Regions from separate parts of the Marinilactibacillus sp. GCM10026970 genome, predicted to be linked through region 1. Evidence: predicted binding sites of a transcription regulator. Region 1 holds the regulator's gene; the other holds the start of a gene.
What was found. Region 1 encodes LexA, which represses DNA repair genes until DNA is damaged. Its sites were predicted from a motif close to CNAACANNTGTTNG; they were not measured.

Region 1 (3,433 bases):
CAACTTCTTCTGGTACAAAGAAGTCTTCGCCTTCCCATCCATAAGCTTTTTTAGCAGCTGTTACACCTTCTGCCCCAAGAGGAGCGCCGTGAACAGTATGTGTTCCTGCATTAGGAGCACCAAAGCCGATAACCGTTTTAACTTCAATTAAAGTTGGTTTATCCGTTGATTGTTTTGCAGCTGTAATGGCTTTATCGATAGCGTCCAAATCGTTACCATCTTCAACAAGAATATGTTCCCATCCATAAGCTTCAAAACGTTTCCCAACGTTCTCAGTGAAAGCTTTTGAAGTAGGTCCATCCAAAGAAATGTCGTTGGAATCATAAAGCATGATCATTTTACCCAATTTAAGGTGTCCCGCAAGAGAAGCCGCTTCTTGAGATACGCCTTCCATTAAGTCCCCATCTCCACATAGTGCATATGTGTAGTGATCAACGATGTTGTGGTCTCCTTGGTTATAGGTTGAAGCCAAGTGCGCTTCTGCCATAGCCATACCTACTGCATTCGCTACGCCTTGTCCTAAAGGACCAGTCGTTGCTTCAACGCCATCAGTATAATGTACTTCAGGGTGTCCTGGTGTACGGCTATCTAACTGACGAAAATTTTTCAAATCGTCAACTGTTACATCATATCCTGCTAAGTGCAGTAAGCTATAAAGTAACATCGATCCGTGTCCAGCAGACAAAATAAAGCGATCGCGATCGAACCATTTCGAATTTTTTGGATTAACATTCAAGTGACGTGTCCATAGTGTGTAAGCCATTGGTGCAGCCCCCATTGGTAATCCGGGGTGTCCAGAATTTGCTTTTTGAACGCCGTCAATACTAAGAGTTCGAATTGTATCTACAGCCATTTGATCAGTTTTATCAAACAAGTAACTCATTCCTTCCTATTGCTAAAAGTGGTAACGCTCCTAATCATTGTACTATTTATATAAGTTTTATTCAACGCTTTCATAGAACATCTGTAAATTTGTCCGTACATCTTTAATTAAAAAGAAATTAGTCTCTATTATGAATTCCTTTGTCTTTTTGAATCTCTTTAAGTTTCTCCGGGGTAACGTCTTGACCCTCTGGATCTACAATCTTCATTCCCTCTATATGATTTCTCATACCAGATCTGAAAGCTTTGATGTATTTTTCTCTTAGATCTTTCTGTTCAGATGCTTCTTCCGGCGTTAATCCTTCACTTCTTTGTTTTCTAACTAATTCATTAATTCTATCCAATTGCTCTTTTGCTAACATTTTATATCCTCCTATTAGGCTTTCTAACCTAAAGATTTTCTTTCAGTGCAACCTATTGCGAACAACCATTGTAATACAAATGTGCTTAAGAATCTAATTTCCTAGGGAAATTCTAGCTTATTTCGAACATTCGTTTGATTAGATGTTCGGTATATGATATAATTTTACTAAAGTTTACGAACAATGTGAACTCTTATTCACTTAATCATACACTAGACTACTATTATACTTAATTTAAACGATAATTTGAAGGGATGAGGTGTTACAATATGACTACTAGAGGCCGTAAAGGCGAAAAACAAATTGAAATCTTACGTTATATTCATGAACAAGTAAACAAAAGAGGATATCCACCTACTGTTCGAGAAATTGGATCTGCTACTGAATTGTCTTCCACTTCTACTGTTCATGGTCATTTAGCTAGACTAGAAAAAAATGGTTTTATTTTGAGAGATCCTTCAAAACCTAGAGCAATTGAATTCACTAAAGAAGGTTTGATCAAAATTGGAATTGATGAGTTTGAAAATCACATTCCGTTATTAGGTGTTGTTACCGCCGGCGAACCTATCTTAGCTGTTGAAGAAGCAACGGATTATTTCCCAATTCCTAATGATTTAGAAATTGAAAAAGGCAATCTTTTCATGTTGACGATCCGTGGTAACAGTATGATCAATGCTGGAATCTTTGATGGTGACCAAGTGATTGTCAGAAAACAAGAATCTGCCCAGAACGGTGACGTCGTCATTGCGATGACTGATGACGAAGAAGCAACATGTAAAAGATTTTATAAAGAACAAGGTTATATTCGCCTTCAACCAGAAAATGATACGATGGATCCGATTATATTATCTGATGTCTCTATCTTAGGTAAAGTTGTTTCTTTATACAGATCACATATCTACTAAAATAGGTTAAAACGAAAAGGCAGTCATGCTATGAAGGTAAAACATTTCATAGTCATGTCTGCCTTTTTTAGAATCCATATGCTTCTTCTTGAGCTTCCCAAATTCCTTTATAAGCGGTAGCCAGTACAATTGTATCCTCAATCAGTTTTTCAAGTCTGAAATGAATATCGTCGTTATTAATTTTTCCAGCTGTATAGTCTGTGTCTAGCAAGAAAACATAATTTGGAACAATAGTAGATTTCATGTAGCTGAGGATTGGCTTAAGCTGCTGTTCAGGTATTAAATAATGTCTATTGGAACCTGCTGTTGCAATGATTGCCGAAACTTTATTTTGTAAAGCGCTTTGCGGTAGTAAATCAAAGACATTCTTCAATGCAGCAGGTATGGATGCTTGGAATATCGGTGTCGCAATTATAAGAATATCCGCTCCCATTATGGTTTCTGTGATCAATTTATTATCCCCAGTATAATCAAGATAATTTCTTCCATCACTAAATTGCATCTCATAATCTTTTAGATCTAATAGCGTATACGAATGATCTACGCCATACTTTACGTTAAGTTCAGTCATGACTTTATCAGCCACTATAGAAGACTTCTCTCCTACATTTGAACCTGCCAATACGACGATATTCATCTAATCTACTCCTTATTTTCTAGTGTACTTTCTAATCGCTGGTAAAATTTTCTCTCCAATGATATCAATATTTTTCTTAATATCATCCATGGTAACTCCACCAAAATCCAGTTGAGCAACGTAACGCTGATTTCCAAATAACTCATGCTGATAGAGAATTTTTTCAATGATCAATTCAGGGTCTCCTACATTGATGACACTTCTGTAGTCTTGTCCATGAGCAAATGCCTGCTTAGGAAATCCTTGTCCATTTGTTTTTTTCATACCTTCATTAACGTGGGGATAGTATTCTCTAAAGGCGTCCATTTTATTAGTACTAGCATAAAAGAAGCCTGCTGTTGCTACTGGTAATGTTTTAATATCGTAACCAGCTTCTGCAGCTGTTTCTCTGTAAAGATCAATCGGCTTCTTGAATTCAGATGCCGGTCCGCCCAAGTGAGCTTGATACATTGGAACACCTATTGATCCAGCTTTTTGTGCAGAAGCATAAGAGCCGCCCACTGCTCTCCATATTGGTAGGCCATTCTGGTCATTATCTGGTCTAGGTATAACGTGTGCATCATTTAAAGGTGCACGGTATTCCCCTTTCCAACTCAACCTTTCATTTTCGTTGATTCCTACTAATAAGTCGAATTTTTCTTCAAATA
Region 2 (3,433 bases), on a different contig from region 1:
CTGATAAGCACGTGTGTCGATAACATGAGCTAAAACTAGAGAAGCACGATTTCGTTCGGCAACAGCAACGGCTTTCTTGAAAGCTTTTTCGGCTGCTTGAGAACCATCAACAGCAACGAGTATTTTATTGTATTCTTGTAACATAGGGATTCCTCTCCTTTGTATTCAAGTTTTCTGTATTTGTATACTTATATTATACAAGAAAAAATATAGATTACGATAATAGTTTAACCTTTTTTTGAAAACCAAGGTATAAAAAAACCACTTTAGTTCCCTAAAGTGGTTCAATCGCTAAGTATAAGAAATCCGATGGTGCCGGTAGATTGTCGTGTTTGGTTGAACCCGCAATATAGCAGGTGGGCTTCACCGGAAAAATATCTGACTACCAAGTGATAAGGCATGTCATGAATTCTTCCTTCAGAATCCCAGGTTTTAAAGAATATGTTCGGTCAACACAGTAGCCGACAACGCGTACACCTCAGAAATCTTACTCTTATAATAGCATCGAATCTTAACTTTGTCAATCAATTGAATTACATGATTAAAACAATATAAGCAAAATAATTCATTGTAACCGTTTGTTCGTTTGATTGAGTTTAAGAATTGTACTTGTTATATTGTTTTGATAAGGCTTCCTCAAATTTACTTTTTGAATTGGGTATATAGTAAAGGGCGCCATCTAGCGAATCAGGTAAATATTGCTGTTCTACCCATGAATCAGGATAAGCATGCGGATATTTATAGGTGACTCCCCGATCAAGCTCACTTGCTCCTTTATAATGACTATCTTTTAAGTGGTTAGGCACGTGTCCACTTTTTCCTTGCCTAACGTCTGCAAGTGCTTGATCGATTGCAGAAATAGCGGAATTTGACTTTGGAGAAAGTGCTAATTCAATGACTGCATTTGCTAACGGAATTCTTGCTTCGGGGAACCCTAATTTTTCTGCAGATTGAACGGCTGTTACAGCTCGAGCAGCACCAGCAGGATTGGAGAGACCGATATCTTCGTAGGCAATAACCATTAATCTTCTACAGATAATTTGAAGCTCTCCTGCCTCAACCAGTCGTGCCATATAATGCAAGGCGGCTTGAACATCACTACCTCGAATAGATTTTTGAAAAGCTGAAATAACATCGTAATGTGCATCACCGTCTTTGTCATGGGTAAGCACTTTTCTTTGCAAGCATTCCTCGGCTATCTCTAATGTAATACGAATAATACCCTCATGATCTACAGGAGTTGACTCAGCAGCCAGTTCAAGAGCATTCAGGGCACTTCTAAGGTCTCCGTTCGTTGCTCTAGCAAAATGCGTTAGAGCCTGCTCATCTACAACGAGCGATAGCTTGCCTAGACCACTTTCCTTATCAAATAAGGCTCTGTTCAGTGCCGATTTGATTTGTTCTTCGGATAGTGGCTGTAATTCAAATATTTGTGATCGACTTCTAATAGCCGGGTGAATAGAAATATATGGATTTTCTGTTGTAGCACCAATCAAGATAATGCGACCATTTTCAAGGTGAGGTAAGAGGAAATCCTGTTTTGGTTTGTCTAAACGATGAACCTCATCTAATAACAAAATAACCGTTCCACTCATTTTTGCTTCTTCAACAACGATTTGTAAGTCTTTCTTTGAATCGGTCGCTGCATTGAGCATTCTAAAAGCATACTGAGTTGATCCTGCAATGGCACTTGCAATACTGGTTTTTCCAATTCCTGGCGGTCCATACAAAATCATAGAAGATAAGCGTTTAGCTTCAACCATACGCCAGATAATTTTTTCTTTCCCTACTAGATGTTTTTGTCCAACAATCATATCTATAGAAGTTGGTCGCATACGATAAGCTAACGGCTGACTCAAACTAGCAGCTCCTTTCAATTTCATTATAGATAGTATAACACGAGAAAAATAGAATCTCTAACTTTAGTGAACACCCGTTTGTGTGAATATATCATATTTATGGCAATCTTATACTGTCTAGACGTACTACTTTGTGATACTATGTATAGTGAATTAGTTCCAAAAAGGGAATAGATGAGGGCATGATATGATGGATATTAAAGGAATAATTAACAATAATCGATTAAATAAAAGTGTAATGCAAGGATCTTTTGGTATTGAAAAAGAAGGTATTCGTGTGGATGAAGAGCAGCGACTTTCGCTAGAAGACCATCCTGCAGTTTTTGGGGATCGTTCGTATCATCCCTATATTCAAACTGATTTCAGCGAAGCGCAGCTGGAAGTTGTAACACCACCAATGACATCTCTCGATGAAGCATTCAAGTGGATGAAAGCATTAAATGATGTTACCCAGCGTTCCGTTCGTGACAGTGAATACGTTTGGCCATTTAGTATGCCAGCAGTTTTACCCGACACAAAGCAGATTCCAATTGTAAGAGTTAGTGATCAAAGTGAAGTAGCTTACAGAGAAAAACTTGCAAAAAAATATGGAAAGAAAAAGCAATTGATTAGTGGTATTCACTATAATTTTGCATTTTCAGATGATTTTATCCAAGCTGTTTTCGAAAATCAAGAAGCGTACAAATCGGCTAAAGAAGTCAAGGATGAAATTCACCTTAAGTTAGCGCGTAATTTCTTAAGTCATCAATGGATAGTGACCTATCTATTTGGTGCGGCACCTTTCGCACATGAGTCCTTCTTTGAAATAGATAAAAAGGAATACATTTTAAAGGATCCGATTCGTTCTATCCGAAATAGTCAGCATGGCTATCACAACACCAACGATATCGTTGTTCGATACGACGAATTACAGCACTATGTGCAAGATGTTGAAGATATGGTCGCAAAAGGCACTCTTAGTGAAGAACGAGAATTTTACGGAGCGGCTAGACTACGAGGTAAATCCAAAAAAATTGGTCGTATGATCGAGACAGGTATTGAGTATGTTGAGTTCAGACCGTTTGATATCAACCCTTATAGCGCTCTTGGATTAACAAAAGAACAAGCAACGTTCATTCATCTGTTTTTTGTGCACATGATTTGGATGGAAGATTCCAAAGATCCAGTTAAGATTCAAGAAGGAACTCGTAAGAATGAAGAAGTGTCTGTAGAAAATCCTTTTAGTCAAACAAAATACTATAAAGAAGGTCTTGAGCTTTTAGAGACTATGAAGCAAATGGCAGAAGAACTCAGCTTAGATGCAGTGTATCATGAAGTAGTGGATACGGCTATAGAACAGTTCAACTCTCCAGAAAAAACACTTGCTGCCCAATTGACCGCTCAAATAGGATCAGTGGATCAGTATCTTGAAGTTGGAAAAGTACTTGGACAAGGATATAAAAAAGAAGCAAATAAAAAACCTTATCTTCTTAGCGGTTTTGAAACGATGGAAATGTCTTCTCAATTATTGATTTTCGATACACTACAAAAAGGTATTCGATTAGAAGTTTTGGATGAAGTCGACCAATTTTTGA

Region 2: a site for LexA is predicted at 1,927-1,940, ahead of ACFP65_RS10445 (replication-associated recombination protein A). Genes of this name have one in related genera too.

Annotation. Positions count from the first base shown of each region.
Region 1 is NZ_JBHSUL010000034.1:70,329-73,761, forward strand. It holds gene tkt (transketolase) at 1-883, opposite strand, end outside; gene ACFP65_RS11120 (DUF896 family protein) at 1,002-1,244, opposite strand; gene lexA (transcriptional repressor LexA) at 1,514-2,149, shown strand; gene ACFP65_RS11130 (NADPH-dependent FMN reductase) at 2,217-2,786, opposite strand; gene ACFP65_RS11135 (LLM class flavin-dependent oxidoreductase) at 2,799-3,433, opposite strand, start outside.
Region 2 is NZ_JBHSUL010000033.1:34,919-38,351, reverse strand. It holds gene ACFP65_RS10455 (universal stress protein) at 1-144, opposite strand, end outside; RNA gene ssrS (6S RNA) at 300-488, opposite strand; gene ACFP65_RS10445 (replication-associated recombination protein A) at 597-1,859, opposite strand; gene gshAB (bifunctional glutamate--cysteine ligase GshA/glutathione synthetase GshB) at 2,047-3,433, shown strand, end outside.